3 regions of the Planococcus antarcticus DSM 14505 genome follow, and region 2 is predicted to be linked to each of the others. Evidence: riboswitches for the same ligand, from Rfam matches in the RefSeq annotation. Region 2 holds a riboswitch; each other region holds the start of a gene.

Region 1 (3,278 bases), 1.5 Mb from region 2:
GACATTGGATAAATGGCGGAGACGCCCGTCGTATTTTGGGCAGTCACGGCAGTAATAACAGAGGTGCCATAGACGTCCAGTTCTTGAAAAGTTTTTAGATCAGCTTGAATGCCAGCGCCTCCTCCAGAATCTGATCCGGCAATTGTTAAAGTTTGTGGTGTTTTTTTCATAGCACTCTCTCCTGTGAATAAATTCGCTCGGCTACTTCGCTATCCGTCAAACTTGCTAGCCTATTGATGAAAGCAACTTGAAAATCACCAGGAAGTATAGCGGTTTGACTAGCCTGTTCACCAGCAATCGCATAAAAGCGTAGAATGTCGCTCACTATCTTCAACGGATTTCCAGACTCAACAGCAAGACCTGCAGCAACAACACTACTTAGTAAACATCCCGTCCCTGTAATCGAAGCCATGATCGGATCTCCAAAAGGAATTTCAATAACAGATCTTCCGTCTGTGACAATATCTATTTTTCCAGTAACTACTACAAGCAAACCCAATTGTTTAGCAGTAGAGATAGCGAGCTCTTTGACGTCTAGGGTCCCTTCTCCGGCATCAACGCCTTTAGACTGCCAGTCTTTACCGGCTACAGCTGCAAGCTCTCCTGCATTGCAGCGAAGGACGCTGACGTCAACTGTCTCCAGAATTTCTCGAACAGCCTTGATTCGGAAGTTGCTTGCTCCTGCTCCAACAGGATCCAGAACTACAGGAATCCCCAGTTTGCTAGCCGTCTTTCCAGCAATTAGCATACTTTTTAGCGACTCTGTGTGCAGAGTTCCCATATTCAATGAGACTGCCTGGGCTAATGCAGCAAGTTCTGCTGCTTCTTCAGGCGCTTCTCCCATTATTGGAGAAGCGCCAATTGCCAATAGACCGTTGGCTTGAAAATTCGATACTACGTGATTCGTGATGCAATGAACAAGCGGATTTTTTTGTTTTATTTGTTGGAACATGTTAGACACCCACTTTATCGGTGGAATCTACAGACCAGGATTCTTTTCTCCATGCCTGATCCCAAAAATTCAATTCATAATAACTACTTTTCCGGAAATGATCTTTTAGCTCTTTACGGCGCGCTTCTGGCAATCTTTCTGCTAACCGATTCATGCGTGAAATTTGTTCGTTGACAAGTTCCCCAAACTCCTCGGAACCGTAAGTTTCAATCCAGCGATCGTAAATCGAATGATCGGGTTTGGCATCCTTTAAACGTTCCCCAATTTCATAATACAGCCAGTAACAAGGTAAAATAGCTGCCAGTACGTCTGCCAATTCACCTTGTGATGCGCGGTACATATGGTTCACATAAGCATAGGCTGTTGGAGAAGGCTCGAACGCAGCCCACTCTTCTTCTGTCACATCAAGTAGCTCCATAAATGACTCATGCAAAGATAACTCAGCACTGCACGTATGAGCTGCATGAATCGCAAAACGTTGTGTGGTTTCTAAATCTTTTGCCTTAGACGCTCCTAGCGCCTGTATTTTCGCAAAATGTGATAAGTAATAAGCGTCTTGCATGACATAAAAACGGAATATATCGACTGGCAACGTCCCATCTTCAATTCCTTTAACGAACGGGTGGTCAAAACTTGCTTGCCATAAGCTGTTGCACTCTTTTCTCACTTCTTTACAAAATGTCATTTCTCCATCTCCTTTTTTGGTTTAGTGCAGTGCCTAGCTCTTTGGGATGTAAGCCACTCTGGTCTTCAGTTTCAGAGCTAAACAGGCACTTTCACTTTTCTTCATTGTCCAGTTGCAGTGCCCAGCTCTTCTGGATGTAAGTCACTCTGGCTGTGCGGCTGAAAACATGCCACTTCACCAGAGCGTCTTACACCTGTCAGAGCTAAACAGGCACTTCCACTTTTCTTTATTGTCCAGTTGCAGTGCCTAGCTCTTCGGGATGTAAGTCACTCTGGCTGTGCGGCTGAAAACATGCCACTTCGCCAGAGCGTCTTACACCTGTCAGAGCTAAACAGGCACTTTCACTTTTCTTGTACAAAATAAAAACGCCGCTTCCCAGTAAAGGGAAGCGGCGTATGCAGTCGATAAGAAAATAGCAAACGGTCGCCACTTCCCTCCGCTGGTATGATCCAGATCAGGTTCAAAGGGTCCAAGCTAATGCTTGTCTCAGCCGATATCCGGCTCCCCCAGTGGTGTTTTTATTTATGTTTTCGAAATCACTATAGCATAGTTTCTGATAATTCTACAGCTTTTATAAAATACCTCTTGATGTCCGTAGAAAGAATCGTGTGTTTTATTTAGTAGCCACTACAACTTCTTACAGAATACGTATTGGTAAATGAAATTATTAATAAAAGAATAATAGAGATAAAAAGGCACGGAAATAGACCTTGTCGCTCATCCATACACTTTATCTATTATCTTCGTTAGTTGATGCGAATTGCCCAACAATCGCTTTTGATTCTTAAAATATTAATCAATTAACACTTTTATTTCATCTTTATTTTCATCTATTAGTTTTTCTAGTAGTTTATGATATTCTTCACCAAATTCATCCATCCATTTTGAATCATTAACATCTCCTCCTCCTAATTTCTCCTCAAGGTACGCATTGATATAAGCATTTTGTTCATTAATTTTTTTAGCGTATTCTTTTTGGAAGTCTTCTGGTGTCATATCTAGTTTTTTAGCTTGAACTATGGCATACTTACGAATTTGCTTTCCACCTTCGTCTTTTGTATTTTCAAGAGGAAGCTTTTCAAATTCATCCCGGTTTTTTTCATCACTTAAATTGGTAGAAACATCAAGGTTCATTTCCTTGACCTCTTGTTTTATCAATTCTACCCCTATTGCTGAATCCAGATAATCTAACGCAGTATCATCAGGATATAAAAAACGCAAATCACCTACTGTAATCTCTTGACCTTTTACAATCGCCGCTGCTTCATTATCATCGTATTTTGAAATGCCGCTACACCCAGCAAGCACGATCGTTCCAAATAAAATCCCTACCAACAGAATTCTCTTCAATATTCCCGCTCCTTTCTAATAACATTTCGCTATAAAACCCAACTTTTACTCAATAAAATACTCCATTAGTTGAATAACTCAAAGCTTTAAGATTGATACGTTCTTAATGACTGATAAGTTTCATTAATTGAAAATAAGCATCTTTCTATTATCATTTCATGCTTTACGATATCCAGAAATTAAAGTCAATTCAAAAAATGTTTAGGATATTTTGTAGCCACGCCATTGAACGGTTGTATCCAGCCTTTTAATTGACTGGGTTAATTAGAAGCGTCATGCTCGACGATACTT
Region 2 (3,278 bases):
CAAGATCGCCTTATTCTTTATCTTAAGCTGCGTTTTCAATATTAGCTGGCTACTATTATGGCATTATGAATTTTTCGCCTGGTCAATCGTCGCCATGCTCGGTTATCTGGTTGCATTGATCGCTCTTTATCTACAATACGGAAATTCGGAAAGAACGTTCACTGAACGGCTGCCAATTTCGGTTAACATGGGCTGGATCAGCGTGGCCACCATCGCCAACATCAGTTTCGTTCTAACTTATTATAATTGGAGCGGCTGGGGACTCAGTGACCAACTTTGGACAGTGATCATGCTAACAGTAGCGACTGCGCTTGCTTTGCATATTCGCTTTCACCACGCGGACATTCCTTTTGCATTGGTTTTCATTTGGGCGTTCATTGGGATTGCCGTCAAGCACGGAACAGACGAAATGCTAGTGACAACAGCTTCCCTTTTCCTTAGCGGCGTCATATTAACCGGTATTTTATTAATAAAGAAAAGAACTTCACCGATAGTTCAATAATGCTGTGGACGGCTCGATTAGAACGAGTATGTCCACAGTTTTTTTGTGCCGTAGAACTTCTCTCGTGAAATAAATAAGAAAAAGAGATCCAGTCGTTTGAACTGGATCTCTTTAATGCTTAACGTATGCGGTTTTTTATTTTTCCAGTTTGGTCAGCAAGATTGGTTCACCTTTTGTAACAAGTACAGTATGCTCAATCTGCGCTACTAAGGATTGGTCCGGCGTGATGAATGTCCAGCCATCGCCTGACTCTACGATGTGCTCTGCCTTTTGTGAAATAAACGGCTCTACCGCAAGAACCATGCCTTCTTTAAGAATAGTCGTCTCCCACGCGTCGTAGTAATTTAAAATATGCTGAGGGGCTTCATGCAATGATTTACCGATGCCATGCCCGGTCAGATTCTTAATGACGAATAAACCTTGTTCTTTCGCTTCGCGTTCGACTGCTTTACCGATTTGGTTTAGTTTTGCACCGGCTTTGACTTTCGTCATCGCACGGTCAAAAGCTGAAGCAGCGGCTTCACAGATTTTTTCCTTATCTGCATGTCCTTCACCTACGACAAATGAAATTCCGGTGTCGGAGAAAAATCCTTCATACGATCCTGATACATCAATATTGACAATGTCTCCGTCCTTGATCACGCGGTCACCTGGAATGCCATGAGCTACTTCTTCATTAACACTGATGCATGTAAATCCAGGAAAATCGTATTCTGATTTTGGACCCGAAACACCGCCCAGCTCCTCGAATAATTTACCACCCAATTCGTCAATTTCCTTGGTGGTGACTCCCGCTTTGGTTGCAGCTTTCATCGTTTCCCGAATTTCGGCCACCATTTGGCCGGCTTTTTTTAACATTTCAATATCTTTTTCAGTAGTTGCTATCATCAATTACCCTTCTTTCAAGCTTTTCTATTCAAGAATTATACCACAAAATTATAAGTGAGGCTCTTCTCCAGATTTAACAACTGCTGGATCTAAGCATAGAAAAGAAGACTGCCAAAGGACAGCCTTCTAGAGTTTAAGCTTCTGCATCCACCAATTTTGGTGCGGCCGAAAAAAGCGCAGCACAGACAAAAGCAGCCAGCAAGAATACCGGTATCATGTAAGTCGCATTATAGATGACCGAGTAGATGACGACATTGCCTTCAGCAAACATACCGAAGAACAGAATGCCTGTAATGACATGGACGAGATAGCGGAGCGCAGAAGCAATCAGTACTCCCGCTACTATAGCCGTTAGCATCTTTCCGGTTTGCTTGGCTTGCGCATGCTGCATATATTTTGCTCGCATAACGCCAGCAAGCCCCACAACTGCATACGCCAAAATATAATCCAATAGGACCTGCATAACAACGAATCCAAACGACAATGGAGTCACGGAAATAATGCCAGAAACGATCTGCAACAGCCCCACCAAAATTCCGGTCAGAACTCCTGCACCGACACCTCTTCTAAAGGCGATTAAAACAATTGGAATCATCACAAGACTCACAGAACCACCTTGTGGCATGCGGAAAGAAATAAAATCCAAAACAAATCCAAGAGCGGCGAAAATAGCGATTTCCATCATTAATAACACTTTTTTATTTCTCATGACTTCCTCCTTATGTGTTGTGCACATCACCAGAAGGGCCGTGAATAAAACCATATTAAAAACGACGCCAGGACAGAGCCTGGCGCCGTTGTAAGGGCCGGTTTCCATCCACATCCCTGCGCAAGTGTTAACTTACAGGTTCAAAGGGTAAGAACGAATGTTCACTCTCAGCAAAAGCTCCCCTTGTGGTGTATACAGATATTTGACTTTCCCCTGTATTGTACACAAACCTCCCTTTTAATGCAAGGCTGTTTTAAGATAGATTCATAGGGTAAAGACTTGAATAACGAAGATATTTGAAAGGTGGTGAAGGCAGCCGTGATTTTGGGCTTGCCAAAAAAATGATTAAACTGTTAAAAGAACTGATTAAAATTCAAAGCGATACAAAGGAAGGAGCCAATGAAGCTCTTCTTTTTTGTGCAGATTGGCTAAAGGCTAAAGGCGAGACCGTCACTGTTCACGACAATAAAGGCTATATGATGCTGACAGCAGCCAAAGGACAAGGCACTGAGACCATTGTCTGGAATGGTCATGTCGATGTGGTTCCGGGCCACGAAGAACAGTTTGTGCCAATGGAGGAACAGGACCGCCTCTATGGCCGCGGCTCCGCAGATATGAAAGCAGGTGTTGCCGCGATGATGCAGGCCTTTGTCGAACTCGACAGTTCAAGCTCCAACCGCATCGTACAGCTTCATATCGTTACCGATGAAGAAATTGGCGGTCGCAACACGTCCAAATGGCTTGTCGAACAAGGCTTCCATGGAGACTTCGTCATTTGCGGCGAGCCTACCGGATTGAAAGTAGGACTGCAATCCAAAGGCATCCTGCGAATGGATATGACGTTCAAAGGCAAACCCGCCCATGGCAGCCGGCCGTGGGAAGGTATCAATGCTATTGAGTCTGCGATGAAATTCCATATGGCTATCGCTGATCTGCCGTTCCGAAAAGAATCAACGGAATATTACGAGCAACCTTCCGTCAACCTGCCCATCATCAAAGCGGGAGAACGCTACAATGTGGTTCCTGAAATTTGCGAAATGTCCTATGATATCCGCTTTATGCCGGGACAGGACAAAGATGAAATCGTCCGCCAGCTAGTAGACTTGGCTGACACCTTACATCTCGATATGGATTACAAGGCTTCGGGTTCTACGCCTGCTCTGACAACAACTAAAGAAA
Region 3 (3,278 bases), 1.0 Mb from region 2:
CTCTTCATGCATTAGCATCACCTTTTTTCGTACGCGCAATGGCGTAACCGCGGAGTGATCCGGTCGCAAGCAAGGCGTCTCCGATATACTTCCCGCCGATTCCCGCAATAATTGCACCACTAAGAACACGGATCGTAAACATTAACGCGACGAACGACGGATCCAGTGCCGCATAACCAGAAATGAAGTACCCGTAAACAAAGCTAAAAACGGCTGATCCGATTCCTGCAAGCATAAGCACCAAAATATTGAAATGCTTATAGCCGGTTAACGCAAATGCCGCTTCAGCGCCGAGCCCTTGAATGACACCAGACAAAATAAGACGGGGACCGACCGCATTGCCAATGAGGACTTCGATTGCCGCAGCCATCGTTTCAGAAAGAAAAGCAGCTCCCGGCTTCCGGATGATATACATGCAGATGATCGACACAATAAACCAAATGCCGAACATCCATTCATAAGCGAGTGGACCAATTACAGCTGCCCAAATATTCGCTGCATGGACAAACAATAAATAGACAATGCCGAAAACGACCGCAAATAACGACATCAAGACCACTTCTTTTAATTTCCACGATTTCAGCAAATTACGCACCTCCGTGAGACGGGCTGTTAATGCTCATGGACACCGTCATCACCAAATGGCGATGTTCATCAGAGCAAGCGTTAGTAAATGCTTCTTCGTAAAAAGCGAATACCTCGTGGATATCGCCGTGAATGCCGCTAGCGTAATGCATCGAGTCATTGAAAAGGCCAAGTTGTTTAGCGCGGTCGACTTCACGGTAGATAACTGCCATGTAATCCGGATTGTTCATCGGGTATAGCGCAAACTGAGAAGAGATGTATTGCTTCGTGCTATCTGTGTTCAATAGCACGTCGTCCTTTTCTAAAAAGACGTCTCCCGTTGAATCACCAGGACAGCCAATTGAAAAAGTGCCAGACAAGGCTACATGTTCGCCTGTTTTCGCTGTGTGTAAAGCTAATGCTTTAGCGACATTGAAGACATGAATTTGCTTACCACGTATAACTGTCGAGACATCGTCCGTATGCATCCAAACGTTCGAGGTGTCGGTGTCGTTTAACGCCCCTTTGATTACTTTGATAAAATCACTAGTCATCGGATGCAGTGAAAAGCGAAATCCGACAATTGGACTCGTACCGCATTGCAATGGTTCCATGTTCTAATTCCTCCTTAAAATTTGCACAAAAAAGACCGCATCCGTGAAGATGCAGCCATTGTCCACAAATAATTAAAGGAATTATTTCAGAAATGCGCCGCACTTCCTCACGCAGGTATTATCCTGATCGAGTTTTGAGGGATCGAAGCTTGCGCTTGCATCTCAGCCAAAGTGGGCACCCCTAGTGCAGAAAACGGTATGCGGTTTTTGTGTTCGGGTTGTTCCCGATGGGTTTAGTGTAGAGGAAGTGGCCGAGGAAGTAAAGAGGGAGATTTGGAAAGAGGGGCCGTGTGGAAGTTTGGGTTGGGTTCTGAAGCGGTTAGAGATTGGTTGAGAAAGAGCTAGCTGTTAAGAGTCGCTTTAATCGCTTTGGGTAGAGCAAAGACGATTGCTCTTGCGCAAGCTCGTTGCCTAGCCGGTGGATGCGCCGGCGATTTGTGTGTTGACAGACTAACATGACAAAGGAATATTCGTAAGTAGCAAATTTGATATTCTGTAATTTCTTATGAGCTTACAGCTTGTAGTATAGTGTGAAAATCCTTCGAAGCCATTGAGTCAAAGAATATCGGAAAGTTTGATAGACGAACTACCTAATTCACAGGTAGCGGCCCCTCTAGCCACCGTTTGTTTCTGTCCATAAACATGGTGTACGAGAAGGACGTTCGAAAAGTGTTTTGCCACTTTTACGAACGCTTTGAATCATCGAAGGTGAGACATAAAAAAGCAGTGGTACAAATTCAATGTTTGCAACACTGCTTCTAATTAATTCAGAAAGATAAATAAAAAAAATAACCCTTGCTTTTATATTTGATATTGATTATCATTATCAAAGAATAAAAAATTTTTCAACTGGAGGAATATATAATGACAAAAAATATAGTACCATTCATAATCGCTATGTTAACAATCTTAGTATTTTTAGCTGCATGCGGTAGTGAGAATAGATCCACAGATGAAGCTTCTTCATCAAATGGAGATACAAATGCTCAGGATAAACGCATAATAGAGCATTTATATGGAGAAACAGAAATTCCTGAAAAATTGGATCGAGTTTTATCCTTACGTCCATCGTTCACGGATCATATTCTTGCTCTAGAAGAAAAACCCTATGCAGTAACTGGTGAAGAGCAATATGGAGGAGGATATATACCGTATCTTGCTGATCAATTAGAGGGGGTTGAAATAGTAGGTAATCAAGCTTCTATTGACTTGGAGAAAATACTATCTTTATCTCCGGATTTAATCATCATTGATGATTACCTTGCTTCAGAGGTGTATGATGACCTCGCTAAGATTGCACCTACTATTGTCTTAGGTACAGAGGATCCCGAAGCCTCAAATGACCCGAATTTCTGGCAGGAGGATTTCTTGAAAATCGCAGAAATTTATGGGAAAATAGAACTTGCAGAACAAAAAATAAAAGAGTTAGACCAGAAAGTAGTGGATGGGAAGGAACAAATCAGTGGACTTGAAAACAAGGGCCTCGCCTTTCTTAGAATCCGAAAAGATGCCATTCAGTTATATGCAGAATCGGGACATCCAATGAACACATTGCTTTACAACGATTTAGGGTTTGAACCGTCTGATTTAACAGATCCGCTAGAACGAAAAGACTTATCGTTGGAAGTGATTCCAGAAATAAATACAGATTATATTTTCCTGCAAGTTGATTCTTCTGGTGGTCCGGACAATATGGGGACTATTAAAGAAAGTTCTTTATGGCAAGGCCTCCCTGCTGTTCAGCAGGGTAACGTCCAAGAAACAGACTTTTGGATTTACAAGAGTTGGGGAGTAATTGGTCGAACTCAGATTGTCGATGAAGTTCTTTCATATATAGAATAGAAAATCACTGGATGTAAAAAGGTTGAATACCCATAATTGGGAATTCAACCTTTTTGTCGTTGATCTTCTGATAGTAGAGGACAAGTTCTGCAGCAGCGGTTTTTATCCCCGTCATGCAAGAGATAGGACAGGCAACAATGGTTGCGTAAATAAAATTTTTCTGGCTCATCCGGTGAGCTGTAGAGGCGATATTCGTGGCGGTATAATTCTCCATTTTTTTGTCTTACTCCATACTCTGATAAGAGAAAAGAAAGTGTT

Evidence for each region. Region 2 has a riboswitch for thiamine pyrophosphate ahead of thiT (energy-coupled thiamine transporter ThiT). Riboswitches for the same ligand answer to the same signal wherever they lie in the genome.
Region 1: linked by a shared signal. The riboswitch ahead of tenA (thiaminase II) and the one ahead of thiT (energy-coupled thiamine transporter ThiT) in region 2 are both predicted to bind thiamine pyrophosphate.
Region 3: linked by a shared signal. The riboswitch ahead of BBH88_RS10430 (YkoF family thiamine/hydroxymethylpyrimidine-binding protein) and the one ahead of thiT (energy-coupled thiamine transporter ThiT) in region 2 are both predicted to bind thiamine pyrophosphate.

What each region holds. Positions count from the first base shown of each region.
Region 1 covers NZ_CP016534.2:3,313,487-3,316,764, forward strand. The annotation lists gene thiD (bifunctional hydroxymethylpyrimidine kinase/phosphomethylpyrimidine kinase) at 1-170, opposite strand, end outside; gene thiM (hydroxyethylthiazole kinase) at 167-952, opposite strand; gene tenA (thiaminase II) at 954-1,637, opposite strand; TPP riboswitch at 2,052-2,155, opposite strand; gene BBH88_RS16280 (hypothetical protein) at 2,430-2,987, opposite strand; partial or broken gene BBH88_RS19705 (IS1595 family transposase) at 3,074-3,244, opposite strand.
Region 2 covers NZ_CP016534.2:1,035,515-1,038,792, reverse strand. The annotation lists gene BBH88_RS05095 (TspO/MBR family protein) at 1-502, shown strand, start outside; gene map (type I methionyl aminopeptidase) at 638-1,390, opposite strand; gene thiT (energy-coupled thiamine transporter ThiT) at 1,524-2,099, opposite strand; TPP riboswitch at 2,196-2,293, opposite strand; gene BBH88_RS05080 (M20 family metallopeptidase) at 2,441-3,278, shown strand, end outside.
Region 3 covers NZ_CP016534.2:2,080,596-2,083,873, reverse strand. The annotation lists gene BBH88_RS10440 (ABC transporter ATP-binding protein) at 1-12, opposite strand, end outside; gene BBH88_RS10435 (ECF transporter S component) at 5-586, opposite strand; gene BBH88_RS10430 (YkoF family thiamine/hydroxymethylpyrimidine-binding protein) at 588-1,178, opposite strand; TPP riboswitch at 1,266-1,371, opposite strand; gene BBH88_RS10425 (ABC transporter substrate-binding protein) at 2,043-3,020, shown strand; gene BBH88_RS10420 (hypothetical protein) at 3,065-3,278, opposite strand, start outside.